2 regions of the Saccharothrix saharensis genome follow, and region 2 is predicted to be linked to the other one. Evidence: riboswitches for the same ligand, from Rfam matches in the RefSeq annotation. Region 2 holds a riboswitch; the other holds the start of a gene.
The links. A riboswitch is a leader RNA that binds a small molecule or an ion and turns the genes downstream of it on or off. The one in region 2 is predicted to bind glycine.
Positions count from the first base shown of each region.

Region 1 (4,023 bases), 300 kb from region 2:
GCCGAACCCCACGGCGCGGCGCTGATCGGGCCGACACCGGTCGCCGGACCGGCCGTCGGCTGCAACGGGTGGTTCGGCAGGAACGGCGCCAGGTGCGACCGCACGCCGATCGGGCCGACACCCGGGCCACCGCCGCCGTGCGGGATGCAGAACGTCTTGTGCAGGTTCAGGTGCGACACGTCCGACCCGAACTTGCCGTACTGGGCCAAGCCGATCAGCGCGTTGAGGTTCGCGCCGTCCACGTACACCTGGCCGCCGGCGTCGTGCACCAGCCCGCACACCTCGCGCACGGTGTCCTCGTACACGCCGTGCGTCGACGGGTAGGTGATCATGATCGCGGCGAGCGAGTCGCGGTGCGCGTCGATCGTGGCGCGCAGGTGGTCGACGTCCACGTTGCCGTGGTCGTCGCACTTCACCACCACGACCCGCATCCCGGCCATCACGGCGGACGCGGCGTTGGTGCCGTGCGCGCTGGACGGGATCAGGCACACGTCGCGGTGGTCGTCGCCGTTGGCCCGGTGGTAGGCGCGGATCGCCAGCAGGCCCGCGAACTCGCCCTGGCTGCCCGCGTTCGGCTGCAACGACACCGCGTCGTACCCGGTGACCTCGGCCAGCCACCGCTCCAGGTCACCGACGATGCTCAGCAGCCCCTCGGCGTCCGACGCGGGCGCGAACGGGTGCAGGTCCGCGAACTCCGGCCACGTCACGGGCTCCATCTCGGCCGTGGCGTTGAGCTTCATCGTGCACGAGCCCAGCGGGATCATGCTGCGGTCCAGCGCCACGTCCTTGTCCGACAACGACCGCAGGTACCGCAGCAGCGCGGTTTCGGAGCGGTGCGCGTGGAACACCGGGTGGGTCAGGTAGTCGCTCGTGCGGCGCAGGTCCGCGGGGATGCCGTCGGCGGTGTCGGCGTCCAGGCCGTCCACGTCGGCGACGGTCACGCCGAACGCCTTCCACACCAGTTCCAGGTGCTCGCGCGTGGTCGTCTCGTCGCACGCGATGGACACCACGTCGGCGTCCACCTGCCACAGGTTCACGCCGAGGTCGCGCGCGGCCGAGACGACGGCGGCGGCACGGCCCTCGACGCGCGCCCGCACCGTGTCGAAGAACTCGCCGTGCACGATCTCGACGCCGCCCTCCAGCAGGCCGGCGGCGAGCACGGTCGCCATCCGGTGCGCCCGGGTCGCGATCGCCTTCAAGCCCTCCGGACCGTGGTACACCGCGTACATCGAGGCCATCACCGCGAGCAGCACCTGCGCGGTGCAGATGTTGCTGGTGGCCTTCTCGCGACGGATGTGCTGCTCGCGCGTCTGCAGCGCGAGGCGGTAGGCGAGCGAGCCGTCCGCGTCCACGGACACGCCGACCAGCCGGCCGGGCAGCTGCCGCTCCAGGCCCTGGCGCACGGCCATGTACCCGGCGTGCGGCCCACCGAACCCGATCGGCACGCCGAAGCGCTGCGTGGTGCCGATGACGACGTCCGCACCGATCTCGCCCGGCGGGCGCAGCAGCGTCAACGCCAGCAGGTCCGCGGCGACCACGGCCTGCGCACCCGCCTTGTGGATCTCCTCGATGACCGACGCGTGGTCGAGCACCACGCCGGACGCACCGGGGTAGGACAGCAGCACGCCGAAGAAGTCGCCGCCCAGGCCGAGCCCCTCGATGCCCTGCGACAGGTCGGCGGTGACGATCTCGATGCCCAGCGGCTCCGCGCGCGTCTCGATGACGGCCAGCGTCTGCGGCAGCGTGTCGGCGTCGACCACGAACTTGTTCGACTTGGCCCGACCCGCGCGGCGGACCAGCGTCATCGCCTCGGCGGCGGCCGTGGACTCGTCCAGCATCGAGGCGTTGGCCAGCGGCAGACCGGTCAGGTCGGCGACCATCGTCTGGAAGTTCAGCAGCGCTTCGAGGCGGCCCTGGGAGATCTCCGGCTGGTACGGCGTGTACGCGGTGTACCAGGCGGGGCTCTCCAGCACGTTGCGGCGGATCACCGGCGGGGTGGTCGTGCCGTAGTAGCCGAGCCCGATCATCTGGGTCATCGGACGGTTGCGCGCGGCGAGGGCGCGCAGCTCGGCCAGCGCCTCGGTCTCGGTGGCGGGCGCGGGCAGGTCCAGCACCAGGTCGCGCTCGCGGATCGACTCGGGGACGGCGTGCTGCGCCAGTTCCTCCAGCGAGCCGACACCGATCACGTCGAGGATGCGGGCCAGCTCGGCGGGCCGCGGGCCCACGTGCCGGTCGGCGAACGGGGTGCCGTGCTCGAGTGCGGCGAGGGGGATGCGGTCCTGCGTCATCGGTGCTGGCCTCCAGGGCTCCGGACAGACTTCTGCCGTTGCCCTCCCCCTCTGTCTTCTGCCCGGTGTCGGGCGCCTGAGAGCTTCACCCGGCTGTCGGGCTTGCACCGTCGGCGGGGTCGGTCGGTCGTGCCCGACCCGCTTTCCAGAGGCGTCTCACCCGCACGGTCCTTGCGCCTGAGAGGTTCCGGGGAGGATTTGCTCCTTCGGCGCCGAGACGGACTCGGACTCTCCCGCACGGGATAAAGCGACTACGCGCGGAATCGTACCCGTCGGAGGGGTGAACGGTACCGCCGGCGCGACGTGGATCTCAGTGCGCGCCGGTCGACCCGCCCGGTCAGCCGATGGCCCTCGTCCGCCGGCGACGGGACAGCTCGTCGTCGGCCGCCTCCACGATCTCGGCCCCGTCCGCCCGTTCGGCGGGGAAGTCGTGGATCGTGCCGCTGATCTCCCGCATCGCGCCGGAGACCGCGATGCCGAACACCCCCTGACCGCCCTGGAGGAGGTCGACGACCTCTTCCGGCGACGTGCACTCGTAGACCGTGGTGCCGTCGCTGAACAGCGTGATGCGGGCCAGGTCCTGCACGCCGCGGCGGCGCAGGTGGTCCACCGCGACCCGGATGTTCTGCAACGAGACGCCGGTGTCCAGCAGTCTCTTCACGACCTTGAGGACCAGGATGTCCTTGAACGAGTAGAGCCGTTGGCTGCCTGAGCCCTGCGCACTCCTTATCGTGGGGTTGACCAACCCCGTGCGCGCCCAGTAGTCCAGCTGGCGGTAGGTGATGCCCGCGATCTGGCACGCGGCGGGGCCGCGGTACCCGACCAGCTCGTCCGGCAGCGAGGAGTCCGGGAACAGCTCACCCTGTTCGCCGGATCCGGCCCGGATGGGCGCTTCCTCGACCACGCCTGCCTCCCCTCGGTCCGGCCACGACGACCGGCGACCAACGTGAAGCCGCCGCGGTGCCCGAATCACACCGTGGCAATTCACCTGAGTTCGACGGTAAGACCGGCTAGGGGGCAGGTCAACGCGACGCGCGGGGCGTGTCTGACCTCAACGTGAGGTAGAGGTTGAGAGAGTCACCCGTCGTAAGCCATTCGGGTGACGTTTAGTGATCGTTTAGCCGAGCAACGTTGACGTTGTGTAATTCAGGGGTGTGACGCCTGATGGTGGCACGCGGGGTTGATCCACAACGCACCGCGCACGCTTGCGAAGGGCCGTTCACGGTGTGGGGCCGGGGTCGCGGCCCTTCGTGGGCGGGGTGGGGTGGGTTCGGGTGAGGGCCTCTTTGTCAAGCACCCGACCCGTCGGACCTGAGCGGGTCGGTGGACCCCTGCGGGGCGGTCGAAGGTCTGAAAGCTCCGAAGCGTCCTCGCCGGACGGGCCCGGGGTGCGGACGGGCCGGGCGGTGCGGGCCGCGAAGCTCCCGCTTCCCAAGTCGAGGGGTTCGTGTCATCCCGCCGAGCTGGCTGTGCCCTGCCGCGCGTGCCGAGGGGGCGTGGTCCACTGATGGCGCACCACTGCTTCCGATGTCGTCCCCTTGACGCGTGTGGCAGCCCGGAGGGAAGTCGGTGGGATGACGCGAAACCCGGACCACCATCCCCATAGGAGATGACGGCGGTCCGGGTCGTCATCCTGCTGGTGCGCCAGTCCGACGAGGACGCTTCGGATCTTCTGATCTTCCGGAGCAGCTCGCCGCGAACGCGGGTCGGTCGGCTTACGTGTCCGCCCCGCGGA
Region 1 is NZ_VFPP01000001.1:6,932,525-6,936,547, reverse strand. It holds gene gcvP (aminomethyl-transferring glycine dehydrogenase) at 1-2,288, opposite strand, end outside; glycine riboswitch at 2,444-2,534, opposite strand; gene FHX81_RS31695 (MerR family transcriptional regulator) at 2,626-3,192, opposite strand; gene FHX81_RS31690 (bifunctional nuclease family protein) at 4,004-4,023, opposite strand, start outside.
Region 1: linked by a shared signal. The riboswitch ahead of gcvP (aminomethyl-transferring glycine dehydrogenase) and the one ahead of gcvT (glycine cleavage system aminomethyltransferase GcvT) in region 2 are both predicted to bind glycine.

Region 2 (4,023 bases):
GGTCGTCGTGACGACGTGCGCGTGCGGCACGGGGCTCGGGTGCAGGCCCGCCGCCACCAGGCCGGCGAAGTGCGCCATGTCCACCATCAGGTACGCGCCCACCGAGTCGGCGATCCGGCGGAACTCCGCGAAGTCGAGCTGCCGCGGGTACGCCGACCAGCCGGCCACGATCAGCTTCGGCCGGTGCTCGGCCGCCAGCCGCTCCACCTCGGCCATGTCGACCCGGCCGTCCTCCGCCGACACGTGGTAGGGCACCACGTTGTAGAGCTTGCCGGAGAAGTTGATCCGCATGCCGTGGGTCAGGTGGCCGCCGTGCGCGAGGTCCAGGCCCAGGATCGTGTCGCCCGGCTGGAGCAGGGCGAACATCGCGCACGCGTTGGCCTGCGCGCCCGAGTGCGGCTGCACGTTCGCGAAGCCCGCGCCGAACAGCGCCTTGACCCGCTCGATCGCCAGCCGCTCGATCACGTCGACGTTCTCGCAGCCGCCGTAGTAGCGCCGGCCGGGGTAGCCCTCGGCGTACTTGTTCGTCAGCACCGAGCCCTGCGCCTGGAGCACCGACACCGGCGTGAAGTTCTCCGAGGCGATCATCTCCAGCGTGCTCTGCTGCCGGTGCAGCTCGGCGGCGACGGCGTCCGCGACCTCCGGGTCGAACTCCGCGAGGGAGGTGTTGAAGTGCTCGGACATGTGTGGGGTCTCCCTTACGAGGTGCGCTTGTAGAAGGGCAGTGCGACGACTTCGACCGGCTCGTGCCTGCCCCGGACGTCGACGGACAGCTGCGTGCCGGGCTCGGTGTGGCCGACCGTGACGTACGCCATGGCCACCGAGTACCCGAGGGTCGGCGACAGCGCGCCGCTGGTCACCTCGCCGATGCGGGCACCCGAGGCGTCCAGCACCGGGTAGCCGTGCCGGGGCGCGCGGCGCGAGGCGGTCTTCAGGCCGACCAGGACCTGCCCCACGCCCTGCTCGGCGACGGCGGCCAGGGCGTCGCGGCCGACGAAGTCGCCCGGCTTGTCCAGCTTCACCACCCGGCCGAGGTTCGCCTGGAACGGCGTGCGGTCGCGGCCGAGCTCGTTGCCGTACAGGGGCATGCCCGCCTCCAGCCGCAGCGTGTCGCGGCAGCCCAGGCCCGCGGGCTTGAGGTCGTGCGGCGCGCCCGCCTCCAGCAGCGCCCGCCACACGTGCGCGGCGTCGGCCGGCGCGACGAACAGCTCGAAGCCGTCCTCGCCGGTGTAGCCGGTGCGCGCGAGCAGCACCGGCTTGCCCGCGACCTCGGTCGGGTACGAGGCGTAGTACTTCACCGCGCCGAGGTCGGTGGACGTGAGGCCGGCGAGGATCGCGGTGGCCTTCGGGCCCTGCACGGCGAGCAGCGCGTAGTCGGTGGACCTGTCCTCGACGGTGGTGTCGAAGCCCTTGGCCCGCTCGACCAGCGCCTCGTGCACGACGGCGGCGTTCGAGGCGTTCGCGACGACCAGGTACTCCTCGTCGCCCGTGCGGTAGACGATCAGGTCGTCGACCACGCCGCCGTCGGCCTCGCAGATCATCGTGTAGCGGGCGCGACCGACGCCGATCGCGGACGCGTGGCCGACCAGGGCGTGGTCCAGCGCGGCGCCGGCCTCCGGGCCGGTGAGCACGATCTCACCCATGTGGGTCAGGTCGAACAGGCCCGCCGACGTGCGCACCGCGTGGTGCTCGGCCAGCTCGCTGTCGTAGCGCAGCGGCATCCGCCAGCCCGCGAAGTCGGTGAACATGGCCCCCAGCGCCTCGTGCTCGGCGTGCAGGGGCGTGCGGCGGCTTTCCATCAGGCGGGTCCTCCCTGGGTGCGGGCATGCCGAGGCGCCGACCGGTCGGGTCGGCGGGCGGGCACGTCCGAGAGATTCACGAGCGAAAGGATGACACGGCACATCGGAGACTCCTCGTCGAGTGAGCCTCCCCCTCTGCCATGAGCCTGAGAGCTTCGCCACCGGGTGAGGGCGGCTTGCACCGTGGGCGAGGCGCACCGGGTGCGCCTGCTTTCCAGAGTTGCCTTCGTCGGGCGGTACCTGTGCCTGAGAGATTCCGGGGAGGAGTTGCTCCTTCGGCGCCCCGGTCGGGGACTCTCCCGCTCGACATCGACGGCCGTGTTCAGTTGGTACCGCCAGACGCTAGGGGTGGCCGGCGGGCGGGGTCAACCCCGGTCACAGGCTCTTCTCGGCCCGGACGCTCTCGACCACCTTGCGCTCGGCGTAGAACGACACGAACGGGATCGTGCCCGCGAGCAGCACCAGCACCGTGCCCTTGATCGACCACCGGGCCTTGAGCGCGAGGTCGACGGTGAGCACCAGGTACACCGCGTACAGGAAGCCGTGCACGGGGCCGACGACCTGCATCATGCCCTCGGTGCCGCCCGCGTACTTGGCGATCATCGCGACCACGAGCAGCAGCAGGCCGACACCGACCACGTAAGCCATGAACCGGAACCTGGTCAACGCGCCGCTCATCGCCCTACCTTCGCTTCACCGCTGGTCCCGCGCGTGGAGCTCGGCGAGCATGCGGTTGTAGGCCGCGAGCTCGTCGTCCTCGTCGTCGTGCGCGGGTGCTCTGACGGGCTCAACGGTAACGACCGGCCGGGACGGCACGGCCACCGGCTCCGGCGCGGCCCCGTCGGCGGCACCGCTCGCCGCGGCGGCGTCCTCGGCCTTGCGGCGGGCGTCCAGCCTGCGGATGCGCCACACCATGAACGCGGGGAAGAGGCCGAACAGCGGCCACTGGAAGACGTACCCGAGGTTCTGGAAGGTGCCACCGGCCTCGGAGAACCGCTCCCACTGCCAGTACGCCAGGCCGCAGCACACGACCAGCGACGCCAGGCAGACGGCCGCGATCGCGAGCCGCCGGGGGGTGATGAGGCCTCGCACGCCTCAAGGGTACTTCGTGCGTCGCACAGGGCCGGGGCTCCCCGCACAGGAGCCCGCCCCTGGAAGGTGAGGGCTCCCGAACCCCAGGAGCCCGCCCCGACTCGTCGGACCTAGGCCACGCCGTCCCGGCGTTGCCTCTGCAGCCTGGCCACGCACCAGGCCGCCGCGCTACCCCGACGCAGGTGCTGGAGCACCGTCATCGGGCCGAGGCGACGACCGAGGTCGGCGGGCGTGAGCCCGGCCGCCCGGTAGTCCAGAGCGCGCTGGTCCAGCGGGCTGATGCCCACGTCCCACCACTGCTCCGCCTCGGACAGGTCACCCACCAGCTGCCAGTAGCTGGCGGCGGCCGCGAGCAGGGCGTCGGGCACCTCGGGCGCCCGCTTCCGCATCGCCGCCACGTACGCCGGATCCGCGGACTCGACCTTCACCAGGCCGCGGGGACCGCCATTCGCCCGCTGCACGGGGATCCCCGGCGCGGACGGCGGGGCTTCCGCGAGCCACGCGTCCTTGATCCGGTTCACCTCCTGCAGCTCGGCGTCGTCCGAGCGCTCAGCCGCCCACTGCCGCAACAGCTCGTCGACTCCGGAGTCCTCGACCATTCTGCCTCCTCATCGGTCGAAGATCAGCCAATGCGACGCACCGTATTAGCGGGTACCGACAACCGCTAGACCCCGGTTTGTCCAAAACCCTGTTACCAGGGCGTTATAGCCCTCATTCCACCCGTACGGTGCAACGACCAGGACGCATAGTCACCGATCGTGACCGCATTGAGCGGAGTTCGAGGGGGCGCGGCGAGCGGGTCAGGCGAACAGGCTGCGGACGAAGGTGATGATCGACTCGGCCGCGGACTGGAGCCACCCGAGCGCGGTCCGCACCGCGTCGGCGGACTCGTTCGGCTGGGTGATCAGGAGGAACAGCACCAGCGCGACCGCCGCCAGCGTCACCACCTTCTTGACGTTCACTGATCGGTCTCCGTCCGTGTCAGCGGGCAGGGCGGCCGAACGCCGCCCCGGTCGTGTCAACGGTCATGGTCCCTCATTCACCCGGATGATGACGATCGAACCCGCCGCCATCCCTCGACCGGTCGCACGATCGCCACGCAACCACGCCTGGAACTGCCCGAGCGTCACCC
Region 2 is NZ_VFPP01000001.1:6,629,954-6,633,976, reverse strand. It holds gene glyA (serine hydroxymethyltransferase) at 1-684, opposite strand, end outside; gene gcvT (glycine cleavage system aminomethyltransferase GcvT) at 699-1,799, opposite strand; glycine riboswitch at 1,928-2,022, opposite strand; glycine riboswitch at 2,024-2,111, opposite strand; gene FHX81_RS30255 (DUF3817 domain-containing protein) at 2,175-2,477, opposite strand; gene FHX81_RS30250 (hypothetical protein) at 2,493-2,891, opposite strand; gene FHX81_RS30245 (helix-turn-helix transcriptional regulator) at 3,002-3,490, opposite strand; gene FHX81_RS40840 (hypothetical protein) at 3,692-3,853, opposite strand.